3 regions of the Streptomyces sp. NPDC087845 genome follow, and region 2 is predicted to be linked to each of the others. Evidence: riboswitches for the same ligand, from Rfam matches in the RefSeq annotation. Region 2 holds a riboswitch; each other region holds the start of a gene.

What was found. A riboswitch is a leader RNA that binds a small molecule or an ion and turns the genes downstream of it on or off. The one in region 2 is predicted to bind cyclic di-AMP.
Region 1: another riboswitch for cyclic di-AMP. It lies ahead of ACIOMQ_RS29675 (M23 family metallopeptidase); the one in region 2 lies ahead of ACIOMQ_RS37730 (C40 family peptidase).
Region 3: another riboswitch for cyclic di-AMP. It lies ahead of ACIOMQ_RS21900 (LysM peptidoglycan-binding domain-containing protein); the one in region 2 lies ahead of ACIOMQ_RS37730 (C40 family peptidase).

Annotation. Positions count from the first base shown of each region.
Region 1 covers NZ_JBIUVC010000013.1:142,397-148,072, forward strand. Annotated here, with positions in the region: gene ACIOMQ_RS29665 (pitrilysin family protein) at 90-1,463, shown strand; gene ACIOMQ_RS29670 (pitrilysin family protein) at 1,490-2,872, shown strand; cyclic di-AMP (ydaO/yuaA leader) riboswitch at 3,229-3,395, shown strand; gene ACIOMQ_RS29675 (M23 family metallopeptidase) at 3,409-4,221, shown strand; gene ACIOMQ_RS29680 (GntR family transcriptional regulator) at 4,488-5,237, shown strand; gene ACIOMQ_RS29685 (HPr family phosphocarrier protein) at 5,403-5,676, opposite strand, start outside.
Region 2 covers NZ_JBIUVC010000026.1:333-6,008, forward strand. Annotated here, with positions in the region: gene ACIOMQ_RS37705 (hypothetical protein) at 415-660, shown strand; gene ACIOMQ_RS37710 (hypothetical protein) at 661-1,032, shown strand; gene ACIOMQ_RS37715 (hypothetical protein) at 1,084-1,401, shown strand; gene ACIOMQ_RS37720 (ATP-dependent Clp protease proteolytic subunit) at 1,603-2,238, shown strand; gene ACIOMQ_RS37725 (hypothetical protein) at 2,246-2,554, shown strand; cyclic di-AMP (ydaO/yuaA leader) riboswitch at 2,935-3,121, shown strand; gene ACIOMQ_RS37730 (C40 family peptidase) at 3,125-3,598, shown strand; gene ACIOMQ_RS37735 (LysE family translocator) at 3,714-4,349, opposite strand; gene ACIOMQ_RS37740 (LysR family transcriptional regulator) at 4,422-5,360, shown strand; gene ACIOMQ_RS37745 (dienelactone hydrolase family protein) at 5,566-5,676, opposite strand, start outside.
Region 3 covers NZ_JBIUVC010000008.1:215,917-221,592, forward strand. Annotated here, with positions in the region: gene ACIOMQ_RS21885 (APC family permease) at 1-444, opposite strand, end outside; gene ACIOMQ_RS21890 (hypothetical protein) at 815-1,099, shown strand; gene ACIOMQ_RS21895 (DUF2461 family protein) at 1,149-1,796, shown strand; gene ACIOMQ_RS21900 (LysM peptidoglycan-binding domain-containing protein) at 2,035-2,820, opposite strand; cyclic di-AMP (ydaO/yuaA leader) riboswitch at 2,825-3,011, opposite strand; gene ACIOMQ_RS21905 (ATP-binding cassette domain-containing protein) at 3,710-5,371, shown strand; gene ACIOMQ_RS21910 (DUF305 domain-containing protein) at 5,455-5,676, opposite strand, start outside.

The sequences.
Region 1 (5,676 bases), on a different contig from region 2:
GCGGTATGGGAACTTCGCCAGGTGCCTGTGCGCTTGCTTACAGTGGCAGGTCTCGCAGGAAATCCATTATCGCGATCGAAGGGACGTACATGCCCATGGGTCACACGGCCACAGCCCAGGCCGGCTCCGGCGGCTTGACAGCGACCGAGCACCGTCTGGCCAACGGCCTGCGCGTGGTGCTCTCCGAGGACCATCTGACCCCGGTCGCCGCGGTCTGCCTCTGGTACGACGTCGGTTCGCGCCACGAGGTCAAGGGACGCACCGGTCTGGCTCACCTCTTCGAGCACCTGATGTTCCAGGGCTCCGGCCAGGTGAAGGGGAACGGACACTTCGAGCTGGTGCAGGGAGCCGGCGGTTCGCTCAACGGGACCACCAGCTTCGAGCGCACCAACTACTTCGAGACGATGCCCACGCACCAGCTGGAGCTGGCCCTCTGGCTCGAGGCCGACCGGATGGGCTCACTGCTCGCCGCGCTCGACGAGGAGTCCATGGAGAACCAGCGCGACGTCGTCAAGAACGAGCGGCGGCAGCGATACGACAACGTCCCCTACGGCACGGCGTTCGAAAAGCTGACGGCTCTGGCCTACCCCGAGGGCCACCCCTACCACCACACGCCGATCGGCTCGATGGCGGACCTGGACGCCGCGACCCTCGAGGACGCGCGCACCTTCTTCCGTACGTACTACGCGCCCAACAACGCGGTGCTCTCGGTCGTCGGCGACATCGACCCCGAGCAGACGCTCGCCTGGATCGAGAAGTACTTCGGCTCCATCCCGTCCCACGACGGCAAGCAGCCGCCGCGCGACGGCACGCTCCCCGAGACCATCGGCGAGCAGCTGCGCGAGGAAGTGCATGAGGAGGTCCCGGCGCGGGCGTTGATGGCCGCCTACCGGCTGCCGCACGACGGCACCCGTGAGTGCGACGCGGCAGACCTCGCGCTGACCGTGCTCGGCGGCGGCGAGTCGTCGCGGCTGCACAACCGCCTGGTCCGCCGTGACCGTACGGCCGTGGCGGCCGGGTTCGGGCTGCTGCGGCTGGCCGGTGCGCCCTCCCTCGGCTGGCTGGACGTCAAGACGTCCGGCGGCGTCGAGGTGCCTCAGATCGAGGCCGCGGTCGACGAGGAGCTCGCCCGGTTCGCCGCCGAGGGCCCCACGCCCGAGGAAATGGAACGTGCGCAGGCCCAGTTGGAACGCGAGTGGCTGGACCGGCTCGGTACGGTCGCGGGCCGCGCCGACGAACTCTGCCGGTTCGCCGTGCTGTTCGGCGATCCGCAGCTCGCCCTGACCGCCGTGCAGCGGGTGCTCGCCGTCACCGCGGAAGAGGTTCAGGCGGTCGCCAAGTCCCAGCTGCGCCCCGACAACCGGGCCGTGCTGGTCTACGAGCCGGTCGAGCCCGCGGAATCGGCGGACACCGACGAGACCGACGCCGACGACACCGACACGCACGAAGGAGCGGACAAGTGACCGACGCTGCCGCGACTGGAGTATCGATGCAGTTCCACCCGCAGCCTGCCCCCGGCGTCGCCCGCCCCTGGGCCTTCCCCGCGCCGGAGCGCGGTGCTCTGCCCAACGGCCTCACGGTGCTGCGCTGCCACCGCCCGGGCCAGCAGGTCGTGGCGGTGGAGATCTTCCTCGACGCCCCGCTGGACGCGGAGCCCGAGGGCCTCGACGGTGTGGCCACGATCATGTCGCGGGCGCTCTCCGAGGGCACCGACAAGCACACCGCCGAGGAGTTCGCCGCCGAGCTGGAGCGCTGCGGCGCCACCCTCGACGCGCACGCGGACCACCCCGGCATCCGGGTTTCCCTGGAGGTCCCGGCCTCCCGGCTGGCCAAGGCGCTCGCGCTGGTGGCCGAGGCGCTGCGGGCGCCCGCCTTCGCCGACAGCGAGGTCGAGCGGCTCGTGCGCAACCGGCTCGACGAGATCCCGCACGAGCAGGCCAACCCGGCCCGCCGCGCCGCCAAACAGCTCTCCAAGGAGCTCTTCCCGGCCTCGGCGCGGATGTCGCGCCCGCGCCAGGGCACCGAGGAGACGGTCGAGCGGATCGACTCGGCCGCCGTGCGTGCCTTCTTCGACGCCCATGTCAGGCCGTCCACGGCGACCGTCGTGGTCGTCGGCGACCTCACCGGCATCGACCTGGACACCTTGCTGGCCGACACCCTCGGCGACTGGTCGGGCGACACCGCCGAGCCCCGTCCCGCCCCGCCGATCACCGCGGACGACACCGGCCGGGTGGTGATCGTCGACCGTCCGGGCGCGGTGCAGACGCAACTGCTGATCGGCCGGATCGGCGCCGACCGGCACGACAGCGTGTGGCCGGCCCAGGTGCTCGGCACGTACTGCCTGGGCGGCACGCTCACGTCCCGGCTGGACCGGGTGCTGCGCGAGGAGAAGGGCTACACCTACGGCGTGCGGGCCTTCGCCCAGGTGCTGCGGTCGTCGGCCCCGGACTCCGCCTCGGGGCCGACCGGTGCCGCGATGCTGGCCATCAGCGGATCGGTGGACACGGAGTCCACGGGACCGGCGCTGAAGGACCTGTGGACGGTACTGCGGACCCTGGCGGCCGAAGGGCTGACCGATGAGGAGCGCGAGACGGCCGTGCAGAACCTCGTGGGTGTCGCACCGCTGAAGTTCGAGACGGCGGCCTCCGTCGCAGGCACCCTCGCCGACCAGGTCGAGCAGCACCTCCCGGACGACTACCAGGCGCATCTGTACGCCCGGCTCGCGGAGACGGGCACGGTCGAGGCGACCGCGGCAGTGGTCAGCGCCTTCCCGGGCGACCGGCTGGTCACGGTCCTCGTCGGTGACGCGGCGCAGATCGAGGAGCCGGTCCGGGCACTGGGCATCGGAGAAGTGTCGGTGGTCGCCGGCTGACCGGGCCGGCCCGTTGCGCGTGGCGGTCCGCCGGTGGCGGTCCGCCCGTGCCGCCTCACCGGTCGGACGCCCCGTCCGGCGGAGGACGGACCGGGCGGACCGAGTGTCGGCTGCACCGGTCGGCTCACCAGTCGGCCCACCATCCGGTGTCATGTGTCCACATACCGGGACAAGAGGAAGACTCCTGTGAGCGAGATCTCGCCAGGGTCTTCCTTTTTGTCCGTTCTGGTGGGGAGGTTGCCTGTCTGTCCTGTGGGATGCGCTACAAAACGGCCTGTCCGTTTGGTGAATGAAAGTGACCCCGCTTAGCGTCGGCTGGGCTGTCCGTCACTCGTATGCCGCATCCGCGACGTACCGGGCAGCCATCGCCGAGTCCCCGTCAGGCGCGAGCCTGGGGAGCCGGGGACCCACGCAGTCCCTGGGGTGAATCGGATGTCTGGGCCTCGGTGAGGCCGGGGCGTCCGTAGGAGACCTTCCTGCTCCGAACCCGTCAGCTAACCCGGTAGGCGAGAAGGAAGGAAAGGACCAGCCACTTCATGGCGTTCACCCGTGCCACCGGGAAGCATCGTGCCCCGAGCCGACTGACGCGCAGGAGCGCGAAGATCGCCGGCGTCGCGGCCCTGGCCACCACCGGCGTCGTCGGCGGCATGGCCTCGCCGGCCCTCGCCGCGGACGCGTCCGTCAGTGAGACCGGTCTGAACCAGGTCATCGCCATCGACAGCGCCCTCGCCGGCCAGATCGGCGCCCAGGCCGACGCGCAGCGCCGCCAGGCCGATGCCGCGGCAAAGGCGAAGGCGGAGGCTCAGCGCAAGGCAGAGGCCCAGAAGCGGGCCGAAGCCAAGAAGAAGGCGGAAGCGAAGGCCGAGGCCGACGCGAAGCGCGCGGCCGAAGCGCGCGCCGAGAAGGCGCGCGCCGCCCGGTCCGCCGAGCGCACCCGCCTGGGGGCCTTCCAGCTCCCGGTCGCCGGTTCGTACGTCACCACCGGCTACAAGTCCAGCGGCTCGCTCTGGTCGTCCGGCAGCCACTCGGGCATAGACTTCCACGCCGCGTCCGGCAGCTCCGTCGTCGCCGTCGGTGCCGGTACGGTCGTCGAGGCCGGCTGGGGCGGCGCGTACGGCAACAACATCGTGCTCCGGATGACGGACGGCACGTACACGCAGTACGGCCACCTCTCCTCGATCGGCGTCTCCGTCGGCCAGAGTGTCGGCGCGGGACAGCGGATCGGCCTCTCCGGTTCGACCGGCAACTCCACCGGCCCGCACCTCCACTTCGAGGCCCGGACCACGCCTTCGTACGGCTCCGACATGAACCCCGTCGCATACCTGCGCGCTCATGGCGTCAACGTCTGACCGACGCCCCCGCAGCACCCCTTCGAAGGCCCCGGCGATACGCCGGGGCCTTCGCCGTGCCCGCGGTGCCGCGCCGTGCCCGCCGTGCTCGACCCGCCGTGCCCGGCTCCCGCGCCCGCCCGTGGTTCCTGCCCGTCGAGCCCCCCGTGGCCAAAAGATATTCATGAATTTCCGCCCGGCATCGGAAATGCGGCCGCATTGGAATAGAGTCGCGGAACAGGCGTCGGCCGGCCGCGTTCCGCGGGGATCGAGGCGGAGGTTCGGACATGCACATTCCCGCGCATTCGGTATGCACGGCAATCCGTGACGACATCGTCTCCGGTGTCTTCGAACGCGGCAGCCGGCTCACCGAGGAGTTGCTGGCGCGCCGTTACGGGGTCTCCCGTGTGCCGGTACGGGAGGCGCTGCGCACGCTGGAGTCCGAGGGGTTCGTGGTCACCCGGCGGCATGCGGGCGCCTGTGTCGCCGAGCCGACCGAGCAGGAGGCGGCCGACCTGCTGGAGGTCCGGATGCTGCTGGAGCCGCTGGGTGCCGCGCGCGCCGCGCACCGCCGTACCGAGGCACATCTCAAGGTGCTGCGCGGCCTGGTCAGGCTCGGCCAGGAGCGGGTCAGGCGGGGCGAGGGGGAGGATCTGCGCTCGCTGGGCGGCTGGTTCCACGAGACGTTGGCGCAGGCCTCCGGCAGCCCCGGCCTGATCGCGCTGCTCACCCAGCTCCGGCACAAGATCGCCTGGATGTACGCGGTCGAGCAGCCGGCCCGCCCGGCGGACTGCTGGGCCGAACGCGGAGCCATCGTGGACGCGGTGGCGCGCGGCGACGCGGAACGGGCCAGGGCGATGGCCGCCCAGCACGCCGAACGGGCCGCGGCCGCGCACCGGCTGCGCCGCACCGACCGGCCGGAACGCGGACCCGCGGCATCTCGCACCGACCGGCCGGAACGTGGACCCGCCGCCTCCCGCACCGGCCCGGTGAGGGCTTCGCAACATCCCGTAAACACCACAGGCGTCCGGCATTAACAATTACGCCGTATAAAAAGAGCCGCCATTCCGTGAGGCTTTCTTCGGGCTGTCCGAATTACCTTCGCGCGGGAATACATTTGCTCGTCCCGGACCGGGAATGCGAAAGAGCCGCGGACCCGGTCAAGGGTGTCGCGGCTCTTTGAGGAGAGGGCGGGAAACGGGTCAGACCGTCTCCGGCAGCTCATCGAGCCCTTCGGCGACCAGCTTCGCCAGGCGGTCCAGGGCGGCTTCGGAATCGTCGGCCTCGGATGCGAGCACGATCTCCTCGCCGCCGTGCGCGCCGAGACCGAGCACCGCGAGCATGGAGGCGGCGTTCACCGGGTTGCCGTCGGCCTTGGCGATCGTCACGGGGACGCCGGAAGCCGTGGCGGCACGGACGAAGATGGAAGCGGGGCGGGCGTGCAGGCCCTCGGCCCAACCGACGTTGACGCGGCGC
Region 2 (5,676 bases):
GCGAAGGGCTACGCACTGGTTCATCGGGGCGAGTTCCCGTGCCGGGTACTCAGGATTGGCCGCTCGACTCGCGTCGTCACCGCGTCCTTGCTACGCGTGCTTGATAGCGGAGAGCCGGAGTACAACGCTGCCCGTGCCGAATGCCACACGACGTCGTAGCCCGTTGCGCGACGAAGCTTCGCCGGAGCGTGCTGACGGGGCTTCGTCATCTCACGCGCTCTCTCACTGATCTATGACGGGAGCATGGCCGTGCCGGCCCGGCCAGGCGGAACGCCTCCCGGGCAGGAGGAATCGCGGCTTACCGTAGGCACTTCAGGAAGCCTGCTGAAGTAGGCCAGTTATGGGGGGTACATGCCGCAGATCAAGAAGGTCACGTCGTAGAGCGGCAAGGTCCGTTACCGCGCCGTCGTCGACATGGACCATGGCGCCCAAGGCAAGCGCAAGCAGCGCACCGTCACGATGGACACCGCCACAGAGGTGCGTGACGAGATCGCCCGCATCCGCAATCAGCGGGCGACGGGCATGTTCGTCGTGCCGAGCAAGATCACGCTGCCCGAGTGGCTCGACATCTGGCTGGCCAAGAAGGCCGAGGACCTGGAGGAGAGCACGGTCCAGGGGTACAAGAACGCTTTGGTCCACGTGCATTCCTACCTCGGCTAGATGCGCCTGCAGGAACTGACGGAGGAACACGTCGAGTCCATGGTCGCCTGGCTACTCTTCGGCGCCCGCAGGCGCGGCGGCCAAGCCGGCACAGGACTGCGCCCCTCGACGGCCCAAGGGGTGCTCAGTCGCCTGAAAGAGGCCCGCGGTCGGGCCGTCGTGCGGAAATTGGTGCATGTCAACGTCGCCGAGTACGTGAAGATCCCTCGCCGCGCCCGCAAGGAGGACAAGCGCACCAACAAGCGTCCCGCCCCGTGGAACGTCGTCGAGGCCAAGGACTTCCTTCTCGGCATCAAGAACGAATGCCTGTTTGCCCCGCTGATATTCAGCCTCATGGGCCTGTGTCCCGCTGAGGTCGCCGGACTGCGCTGAGAGGACATCGACTTCGACGCCGAAACGCTGGTCATCGCCAACACCAGGACGATGATCGGCAACGCCCGGGTGCTGGAGAAGGACACCAAAACCGAGGCGGGCGAACGCACACTGCCGCTGCCGCTACCGGTGAAGCAGGCGATGCTCGCCCATCAGGTGACGCAAGAGGTAGAGCAGATGTCGATGGGCGCGCTCCATCAGCGCTCTGGCTACATGTTCGTCGACCACCTCGGCCAGCCGCTCACGACTCGCCACCTGCGTGAGGCCGCGTACTCCTTGCAGCGGAAGGTGGAGCTGCGGAAGGTCCGGCTCGTCGCTTCGGACCACCTCACTTCTCTACTCGGTTTCAGTGAGGGCGAAGCAGCCTGATGATCAAGACGTCGTGACAGATTGTGAGATATCCGCCCTCGGCGAACAGCAAAACAGCCTCTGGCCTGGGCCTTTCAGTGGATCACTGGGATGTTCCCTCATCATAACCTTCTGTACGTCCTGTACATTTTTTACAGAGGCTTGCGCAGACCTCGCCTGCGCGAACCCCGTACAGATCCCTGAGGAAAGGCATCATCCATGCTGTTCCGCCCCGCCGCCCGCCACGTGCTGCCCGAGTTCACCGAGCGCACGAGCAACGGGACCCGCACCCTCGACCCGTACTCCAAGCTGCTCGCCGAACGGATCGTCTTCCTCGGCACCCCGGTCGACGACACCGCGGCCAACGATCTGATCGCCCAGTTCATGTACCTGGAATACGCCGCCCCGGACCGGCCCATCTCCCTCTACATCAACTCCCCCGGCGGCTCGTTCGGGGCCATGTCCGCGATCTACGACACGATGGAGTACCTCACCTGCGAGGTGGAGACCTACTGCCTCGGCCAGGCAGGTTCCTGCGCGTCGGTACTGCTCGCGGCGGGCGCCCCCGGCAGGCGGCACGCACTGCCCGGCGCCCGGGTCGTCGTGCAGCAGCCCGCACTCACCGAGCCGGTGCAGGGCCAGCCGTCCGATCTGGAGATCGAGGCACGGGAATGGGAACGGGTCCGCGAGATGCTCATCACACTGCTGACCCGTCATACCGGCCGCGACGCCGAGCGGATCGCCGCCGACATCGAGCGCGATCTCATCCTCGATGCCCCGGGCGCCAAGGCCTACGGCCTGGTGGACCACATCACGGAGAGCCGGAAGTCGTCGCTCCCGCCGCACGGTACGCGGTGAACGCCCGATGCAGCCGCCAGAGTTGCCGCCGCTCCCCGCACTGACACGCGCCGAGGGGGAGTTCATCGACCGCTATCTCGAAGTCCTCGACCAACTGGGCCGGATCAACCCGGCCCACGGCAGCGACACCTACAGCGCCCTGCGGGCCGCACAGGCACTGGCCTCACGGGCGGGCGCGCTGCGGGACGCCCTCGTGTTGATGCACGAGCGCGGCGAGGCGCGGATCCACGCCGCCACCCTGGCACGGGCGCTGCGGGTACTGGACGGGGAACGGCGGGCCGGGCGCGTCACCGTACCCCCCGCACCGGCGAGTTGATCTGCCGGTTCGTCACCGGGCCCCGGCACCGCCCGCCCAACTCCCCTCACCCCGCCCGAGGAGGCAGCCAACTCCCCTTCGCGACACGCCCGGTGGCCACATCGGAATTCCTCGCTCTTTCGGCGTAGAAAGTCCCCCTCACGGGGGATGTCTCCACTTGCGTTTTTCGGATGGGCAGTGGGCGGAATCCTTGATTCCGCCCCTGGTGCGGGACCGGTCCGAGTGACCGCCAGGCCCCCCGAAAGCATCGGCTCCACCCGAACGGGTCAGTCGTGAGGAGCCTCACAAATCGCCGTTTCCCCTCGGAAATCCGGCAGTCGGTGAGTCAAGATCCCTGGGACGACAAGCCCCCGCCACCGCGGCGGGGCGGTCCGGGCGGACGCCGAGTCCTGCCGCCGCCCGGATGACTGGTCGACAGAAGTGGATCGGCAGGAGTGGAGGACCCGAGCACAACGGGTCGACCGGATCAACGGTCGGCCCTCGGGGTGAAGCCGCCGAGCGCGGCCGGGCAACTTCGCCAGCCCGAACCCGACAGGTCATCCTTCACAGGCGGCTGACGAAGGGTTGCGCATGACTGCGCAGGTTCATGTCCCGTCTCTGCTCGCCCGGGCCGGCACGGCCTCGGTTCTGACTCTGGCCGCCGTCGGCGGCACCATGCTCGCCCCGGGCGCCGCTCCGGAAGCCCAGGCAGCGACTCTGTCGATGAAGGCGCTCAAGGTCGCCGCTTCCAAAAAGGGTTCGCCGTACAGCTGGGGGGCCACCGGCCCCAACCGCTTCGACTGCTCGGGCCTGACGTCCTATGCATTCAAGAAGGCGGGCAAGAAGCTCCCCCGCACGGCCCAGCAGCAGTACAACAAGACCCGCCACATCTCGGCCTCGCACAGGCAACGCGGCGATCTGGTCTTCTTCCATTCCGGCCGCAGCGTCTACCACGTCGGGATCTACGCCGGTCACAACAAGATCTGGCACTCGCCGAGGACCGGCGCGGTGGTCCGGCTGGAGAAGATCTGGACGAAGCGCGTCTACTACGGGCGGGTCCGCTGACACCTGTCCGGCGGACCGCGGACCGGGGCGCGACCCGGCAGTGATCCGCCGGACGAGCCCGGCCTCCGGCGCCGGTCCGCCCCTTCTCGCAGCGGGACCTCGGCACGGAGGGGCCTCAGTGCACCAGGGGACCCGACACCAGCACCAGCCCCAACGCGGTGAGCGCCGCGCCGCTGCCGCCCTCGATGGCGCGGGCGGTACGCGGCCGGCGCAGCCACCGGCCCATCCGGTCCACCAGAAGCGCCACGGCGGGGAACCAGACCAGGGCGAGCAGCACGACGATCACCGCGAGCAGCAAGGTCCTCGGGAGCGGCGGCTGCCCGTCGGGAACGAACTGCGGCAGCAGGCTCAGGAAGAGCACCGGCGCCTTGGGATTGAGGGCATTGGTGAGGAACCCCTGACGCAGCGCGCGTGCGGATCCCCGGCCGGCCGGTTCGTCCGCGGTCCCACCCGTGTCCGTGGTGGTGCGGCGCCGTGCCGCGTACAGGGCGCCGATGCCCAGGTAGAGGACGTAGGCCCCGCCGAGCAGCTGGACGGTGCGGAACAGGACGGGCACCGCCACAAGCACCGCGGCGAGCCCGGCGACGGCCAGCGCGGTGTGCACGAGGAGTCCCCCGGCAACGCCCAGCGCGGTCGCCACCCCCGCCGACCGGGAGGCGAGCGCGTTGCGTACGACGACGGTGAAGTCCGCGCCCGGCAGCGCGACCATGCCCGCGGCGACCCCGGTGAAGGCGATCAGTTGTGCGTCCATGGGTCCACCCTGGACCAGCGGAGCCTTTAGCGTGTACTTGCAATCTTCTAGGTCTGCCAAAAGGAACGCTTAATGTACGACCCCACACGGCTCGCGGCGCTGGTGGCGGTCGCCGAGGCCGGATCGATCACCCGGGCCGCCGCCCGCCTCGGCTACACCGCGCCCGCCCTCTCCCAGCAGCTCGCCAAGCTGGAGCGGGAGGCCGGCGCCGCGCTGCTGGTGCGCCACCACCGGGGGGCACGCCTCACCGCGGCGGGTGAGCTGCTGGCCGGGCGCGCCCGGCGGATCCTCGACGAGATGGACCGGGCCCGCCACGAGCTGGCCCGGCTGTCCGGGCTCTCCGGCGGACGCCTCCGGGTCGGTACCTTCACCACCGCGGGCATCCATCTGCTGCCACCGGTCCTGAGCGCCTTCCGTCGCGCCCACCCGGACGTGGAACTGGCGGTCACCGAGTACGAGCCACCGGACGGCGTCGCCGCGGTGGCCGCCGGCGAGGTCGACCTCGCGCTGACCCACGTGTACGAGCCGGCGCCCCCGGCCGCCTGGCCCTCCGGCGTATTCGCCGAGCCGCTGCTGGTCGAGGAACTGGTCCTGATCACGGAGGTGGGGCAGATGCTGGCCGAAGGCACCGGGCGGCTGCCGGTGACGGAGCTCGCGGGGCGGCCGCTGATCAGCAGCGCGCCGACGCATCCGCCGCGTCGCGGGGTGGAACAGGCGTTGGCCCGGGCAGGGGCGACACCCGCCGTGGTCTGCGAGTCGCCCGGCTACGCGCTGGTCTGCGCGCTGGTCAGCGCGGGCATCGGGATGGCGGTCGTCCCGGAGATGGTCGCCGCGATGTCTCCGACGCCGCTGTCCGTACGACGGCTCGAACCCGCCTCGTTCCGGCGGACCATCTCGGTGGTGCACCGCGGTGACCGGGCGAGCGCCGCCGCGGCGACGCTTCAGGCGCTGTTGCGCAGTGGGTTCGGACGGGCGGCGTCGGCCCGGCGACCGGGCGGCGAGGGCGGATGATCACGCGGTCGGGAGCGCGCGGCATCCCACCGCCCCGTCCGGCGGCCGGCGCCCCCGCCGGGCCGTCGCCCGCGGGCCCGACCCCGCTCGGGCCGTTCGGCCGTCGCCGCGCGGCGACGGGCGGGATCCTCGCGGGGGCGGATCGCCGCCCGGGGCCCGATCGGCGTCGGCCCCGAGACCGGCGGTCGCGGGCACCGGACTCGGCTCACCGCGAGCGGAGGAACGTCAGCGTGCGGTCGAGCATCAGCGCGGCAGCCTCGGCGTCGTGGGCCGGCAGCGAGTTGTCCACGAACAGGTGCTGGTCACCGGGGTAGAG
Region 3 (5,676 bases), on a different contig from region 2:
GAGCACCATCACTCCGGCGCCCGCGGCGGGGGCCGGGATGTGCACGATGGGAGCGAGGTAGTCGGCCGTGCCCATGGCGATGACCGGGGGCACGATCATCACGACCAGCAGGGAGAGCACGAAGACGAGCCATCCGGCCAGCCGTCCCGCCATGGTCGACACCATGGCGTACTCGCCTCCCGCGCTCGGGATGAGGGTGCCCAGCTCCGAGTAGCAGAAGGCGACCGCGATGCAGAGCAGCGATCCGACGGCGATGGTGAGGGCGGTGTAGGTGCCGAGGCTGGAGAACAGGTCCGGTACGACCACGAAGAGCGTCGAAGCGGGCGTCACACAGGAGAGCGTGAGCAGCGTTCCGCCCACGACGCCGATGGAACGCTTGAGCTTCTGTGGAGTGGGGCCGGTCGCGGGGGCGAGCGCCTGGGGAGCGCTGAGCGTTTCGGTCATCGTGCGATTCCGATCAAAGGTGCGGTGTCTGAGCACGGGAGCGGTATCGCCTCCAGACGAGGACGTGGTGAGTGGTTTCGTCGCTCCCAGCGCGACATGCAATCCTGACGAGTTCCGCAGGTCAAGAGCTGTTCACCTACGGAATTCGTTGTTTTGGCGAGCAGATCTGACGGTTTGGCGTTAAGAATGCGTTATTCCGCTGAGGATCGGCGGGTACGGGAACCGCAGCCGGACCGGGTGGAAAGTTTCGCCCGTTCCAGATTCCGGAAGGGTGGGGGCACCCCGGAGTGCCACGGAGCATGGAGGGCCGCCGACGCGCACGCACGTGGCTGCGGGTGCGCGTCCATGGACTTGATGCCAGCCTGAAGGCATGGCTTGGGCGTCATGGACGACTCGTGGTGTGTTCTCCGGGCACGGCGGCGTGCTGACGGACGAGGCCGGCGTCCTGTCCGGGGATCTGACGGTTCACACGACCTGGGCCGATGACACGGCCCAGGTGACTGTGCAGTACACGGGTGCGATCGACTGGTTCACCATGTCGGGCAGCCCCGTGTCGTGCCGCTCGGAGGACGACAGCCGGCGCCTTCACGACGCGGTGGTGAAGTCCGTCCGGGAAGGAGCGGCTGCCACGGTTCCCAGGCCGCCGCCGGAGTAGCCGATGAGTGGACTGCTCATGGCCGGGCTGCTGCCCTAAGGTCTCCTGGATGAGCAGAGCGTTCAGCGGCTGGACAGAGCAAGCATTCGACCTGCTTCTGCAGTTGGAGGGGGCTCCTTCGCAGGAGGCGCGCGAGAGACGTCGAAAGGACCGGGAGCACCTGGTCCGTGAACCCATGATCGCGTTGTTGAACGAGGTGGCCGACGCGGACGGGGCGTACGAGGACTTCTCCGTCTGGGGGTTCCGCAAGGACCCGTGGTGGTGGCAGCACCAAGTGGCGGTGATCCGGATCGCGCGCAATGTCGAGATCGGCCTGCGCTTCGACCTCGACGGGCTCCGGATCAAGGGCGGCTGGACCTACCCGGACCCGGGGCAGATCCCGTTGTTCCGCAAGGCGGTTGCCGCGCAGGAGAGCGGCCCCGGGCTGGTGCGCGCCGTCGAGGCGCTGGAAGCGCGGGGGTACGCGGTCACCGGCGACCTGATGAAGCGCGTGCCACGCGGCCATGACGCCGGGCATCCCCGTGCCGACTGCCTCCGGTACCGCTCGATCTCCGCCGCCCGCCCCCTCGGCGGGGACTGCGCGCAGCACACGCCTGCGTTGGCCGGTGCCGTGCTCGCGGCGGCAGAGGAACTGGAGCCCCTCCTCTCGTGGCTCGCCGGACATGTGACCGTTCCCGGCCCCCGCCGGGCCGCGTAGCGCCACCTCGGCACACTGCCTGCGCATGCGTGCGGGGCGGGGCTCCATGCCCAACGGCCCGTCTCGGGACGGCAGGCCGGCGACGGATGGGCGCGGGTCGGGAGTTCCGGCTTTCCACGCATGCGGGACAACGGCCGGAAGGCGGTCCCTGACCGGCGGGTGCGGTCCTTCGCGAGCGGCCCTTGTTCCGGCCTCTCGCCACCCGTCGGTCCTGAACCGCCGTCCGCGCCGTTGCGCGTCAGTAGGCCCCGAACACGTTGTCGATCGAGCCGTACTTGGCGGCCGCGTAGTTGCAGGCCGCGGTGATGTTGGCGACCGGGTCGTAGCTGTCCAGCGACGTACCGGGCACGTGGTAGGCGCGGAACGTCGGGTCGATGATCTGGAGGAGACCCTTGGACGGGGTTCCGGCGGCGGCGTTCGAGTCCCAGTTGTTGACGGCCCGGGGGTTGCCGGAGGATTCACGCATGACGTTGCGGTGGATGCCGTCGTAGCTGCCGGGGATGCCACGCTCGGCCATGACGGCCAGCGACTTCTTGATCCAGCCGTCCAGATTGTTCGTGTACGTGGCGGGCTTGGCGGCCGGTGCGGCAGTGGTGGCCGTCGCCGGCACCGCGGCGCCGTTCACGGCGGATACGCCGGTGGAAACGCGAGACTCCGCCTCGGCGCCGATGGTCAGCTTCATGCCCGGACGAATCAGAGCGGGGTTGCCGCCGATCACGTCTCGATTGTCCTCGTACAGCTTCTGCCAGCCACCGCTGACGGAATGCCCCCGCGCGATCTTGGAAAGGGTGTCGCCCACGGTCACGGAATAGACGGTGGGCGCGGTCTTCCGGACGGATATTTCCTTGACGGCGGCGGACGGCGCCGCGGCCTTTTCGGCGGCGACCGCCTGGGCCGGCGCGGCCGAGGCGAAGCCCGCGCAGATCAGCGGAAGCACGAGAGCGGCCCCGCCCGTGGTCGCGGCGATGAAACCGCGGGTCAGCGAAGTGTGCTTGTGACGATTGGACTTACCCGTTGCGGGCATGGCGAATTCCTCTCCGTCGCCTACGAGGTGAGCTGTCGGGTTCAGACGGGAGATGTCTGGCTGCAGGCAACTGCGGCTTCACCCCGAGCCGTTCCGGATACCGGTTCGGCGGCCTACCTGGGTCCCCCGCTCCTGCCGTACGCGATCGGGTCGGTTTCTCGGACGGCGGCAGGATTCGGCGTTCCGTCCGGATTGACGGTGACCGTAGGCGAGAAACGCCGAATGGAACAAGCCCCTATTTTTTGATCACAATTCATTTGCAAGATCGAATCACGGAAAGGGCAGTAATCCACCTCACACCGCATTGCAAAATTTCCTTGCACAGAAGGGAACCGAGGCACGTGCCAAGCCCCCCTGAACCTTGAACGTGACTCACACCACGCAGTTCCTAAAAGGTGCATTTCGGGCATAGATCAAAGGCTGCAATTCGCACCAAGCCCCCCTTTGTTGACCAAGAGGGCGTATCTATCGAAATCGCCCATACAGGAACATTTGCCCAGTGATTCGCATGTTCTCGCTCCGGTGCACCGCCCCCTGGCCGATCGCACCCCGAAGGGCCGGCCGGCGGTCCACCCGTGTCACTCCCCCGCACGGCACAAGGCTTTGCCTTCCGCCCTCCGGCTCGCTATCGTTTCGACCGTCCTGTTGTCTCCGATAGAGGTGGACGTTGCGCATCTGAGGTTCGCGATCATCGCGCCGTACGACTCCGGTCGTACGCCCGTCACGCAGTAGCAGTGTTTTCCCCTGCCCGTGACCCCGCGTGGATGCGACCTCGGTGCATGAGCCGTCCCTCGATCTCTCGGACCGCCGCACCCTTCCCCTTTCGGTCGCTGCGTGGTGCTCGCATTCGAAGCCCCCATTCACCGCGCTCACGACTGCGAGGATCACCATGGCGACACCCACCGCCCCCAGCGCCTCCCTCACCTGCTCCGCCCTGTCCTTCCAGTGGCCGGACGGCACGACCGTCTTCGACGGGCTCTCCCTCGGTATCGGCCGCGGCCGCACCGGTCTCGTGGGCAACAACGGCGCGGGCAAGTCCACACTGCTGCGCCTGCTGGCCGGCCTGCTTCGCCCCTCCCAGGGCTCGGTGACCGTCGGCGGCAGCCTCGCCCACCTCCCTCAGAACATCACCCTCGACACCTCGCTGCGGGTGGACCAGGCCCTGGGCATCGCCGAGCGGCGCGACGCACTGCGCGCCATCGAGGCCGGGGATGTGGACGAGAAGCACTTCGAGACGATCGGTGACGACTGGGACGTGGAGGAACAAGCCCTCGCGACACTGGGCTCACTGGGGCTCGGGGACCTCGAACTGGACCGCACCGTGGGCCAGATGTCCGGCGGGGAGACCGTACTGCTGCGCCTGGCCGCACTGCTGCTGGAACAGCCTGATGTCCTCCTGCTCGACGAACCGACCAACAACCTCGATGTGTTCGCGCGCCGCAGGCTCTACGACGCCGTCGACAACTGGCGTTCCGGGGTGCTGGTCGTGGTCAGCCACGACATCGAACTGCTGGAGCGCGTGGACCGCATCGCCGAACTGCGTGCCGGATCCGTGAGCTGGTACGGCGGTGGCTGGTCCGCCTACCAGGAAGCCCTCAGCACCGGACAGGAGGCCGCCGGGCGGATGTTGCGGGCCGCCGAGGCCGACGTGCGCCGGCAGAAACGCGAACTGGAGGAAACCCATGTGAAACTGGCCCGCCGCCAGCGCCAAGGCAAGAAGGCGGAGGTGGACGGGGGCCTGCCGAAGATCCTCGCCGGCCGCCGCAAGCGGTCCGCGCAGGAGTCCGGGGGCAAGCTGCGCGGCCTCCACGAGGAGCGGTTGAGCGAGGCGCGCGAGCGTCGCGAGGAGGCCGCGGACGCGGTCCGCAACGACGCCGAGATCCGCGTGAGCCTCCCCCACACCGCCGTTCCCACCGGCCGCACCGTGCTGAGCCTGCACGAACTTCGCCCCCGGTTCGGCCGGCTGCTCCAGGGCAGCCTCCATGTGCACGGGCCCGAACGGATCGCACTCGTCGGCCGCAACGGCGCCGGCAAGACCACGCTGCTGCGCACCCTCACCGGCGAGCTGGCTCCGCTGTCCGGCGAGGCCAGGACATTCGTACCGCTGCGCTTCCTTCCCCAGCGGCTGGATGTGCTGGACGACGAGCTGAGCGTCGCGGCGAACGTGGCCCGCATGGCTCCCGGGGTCACCGACAACCACATCCGCTCCCAGCTCGCACGCTTCCTGTTCCAGGGGAAACGCGCGGAGCAGCCGGCGGGCACCCTCTCGGGCGGAGAACGCTTCCGTGCCGCGCTCGCGGCGACGATGCTCGCCGCACCGGCCCCGCAGTTGCTGATGCTGGACGAGCCGACCAACAACCTGGACATCGCCGGCGTGCGACAGCTGACCAGTGCGCTCCAGTCCTACGAGGGTGCGCTGCTGATCGCGGGCCACGACCTGCCGTTCCTGGAATCGGTCGGCATCACCCGCTGGCTGCTCGTCGGCGAGGAACTCCAGGACACCACGGCGGAGGAGGTGCGCGAGCTGCTCTCGACACCGGAAGCGGACTGAGCCGCCGCCGGGGGGCCCGCACCGGCGGGAACACGGCAGGACGCGGGCCCCCGGCGAAAGGAAGGCCCGCGCCCTGCCAGGGATCAGAGCCTGGCGATGATCTTGTTCATCTGCTCGATCTCGGCGGTCTGGGCGGTGACGACGGCGCCGGCGAGCTTCTTCGCGTCGGCGTTGCCGCCGTTCTTCCGCTCGGCCTCGGCCATGGTGACCGCGCCTTCGTGGTGGGCGATCATGAGCTGGGCGAACTTCTTGTCGAAGTCCTTGCCCTTGGCTGCTTCGAGGTCACTCATGTCCTTGTCCGACAT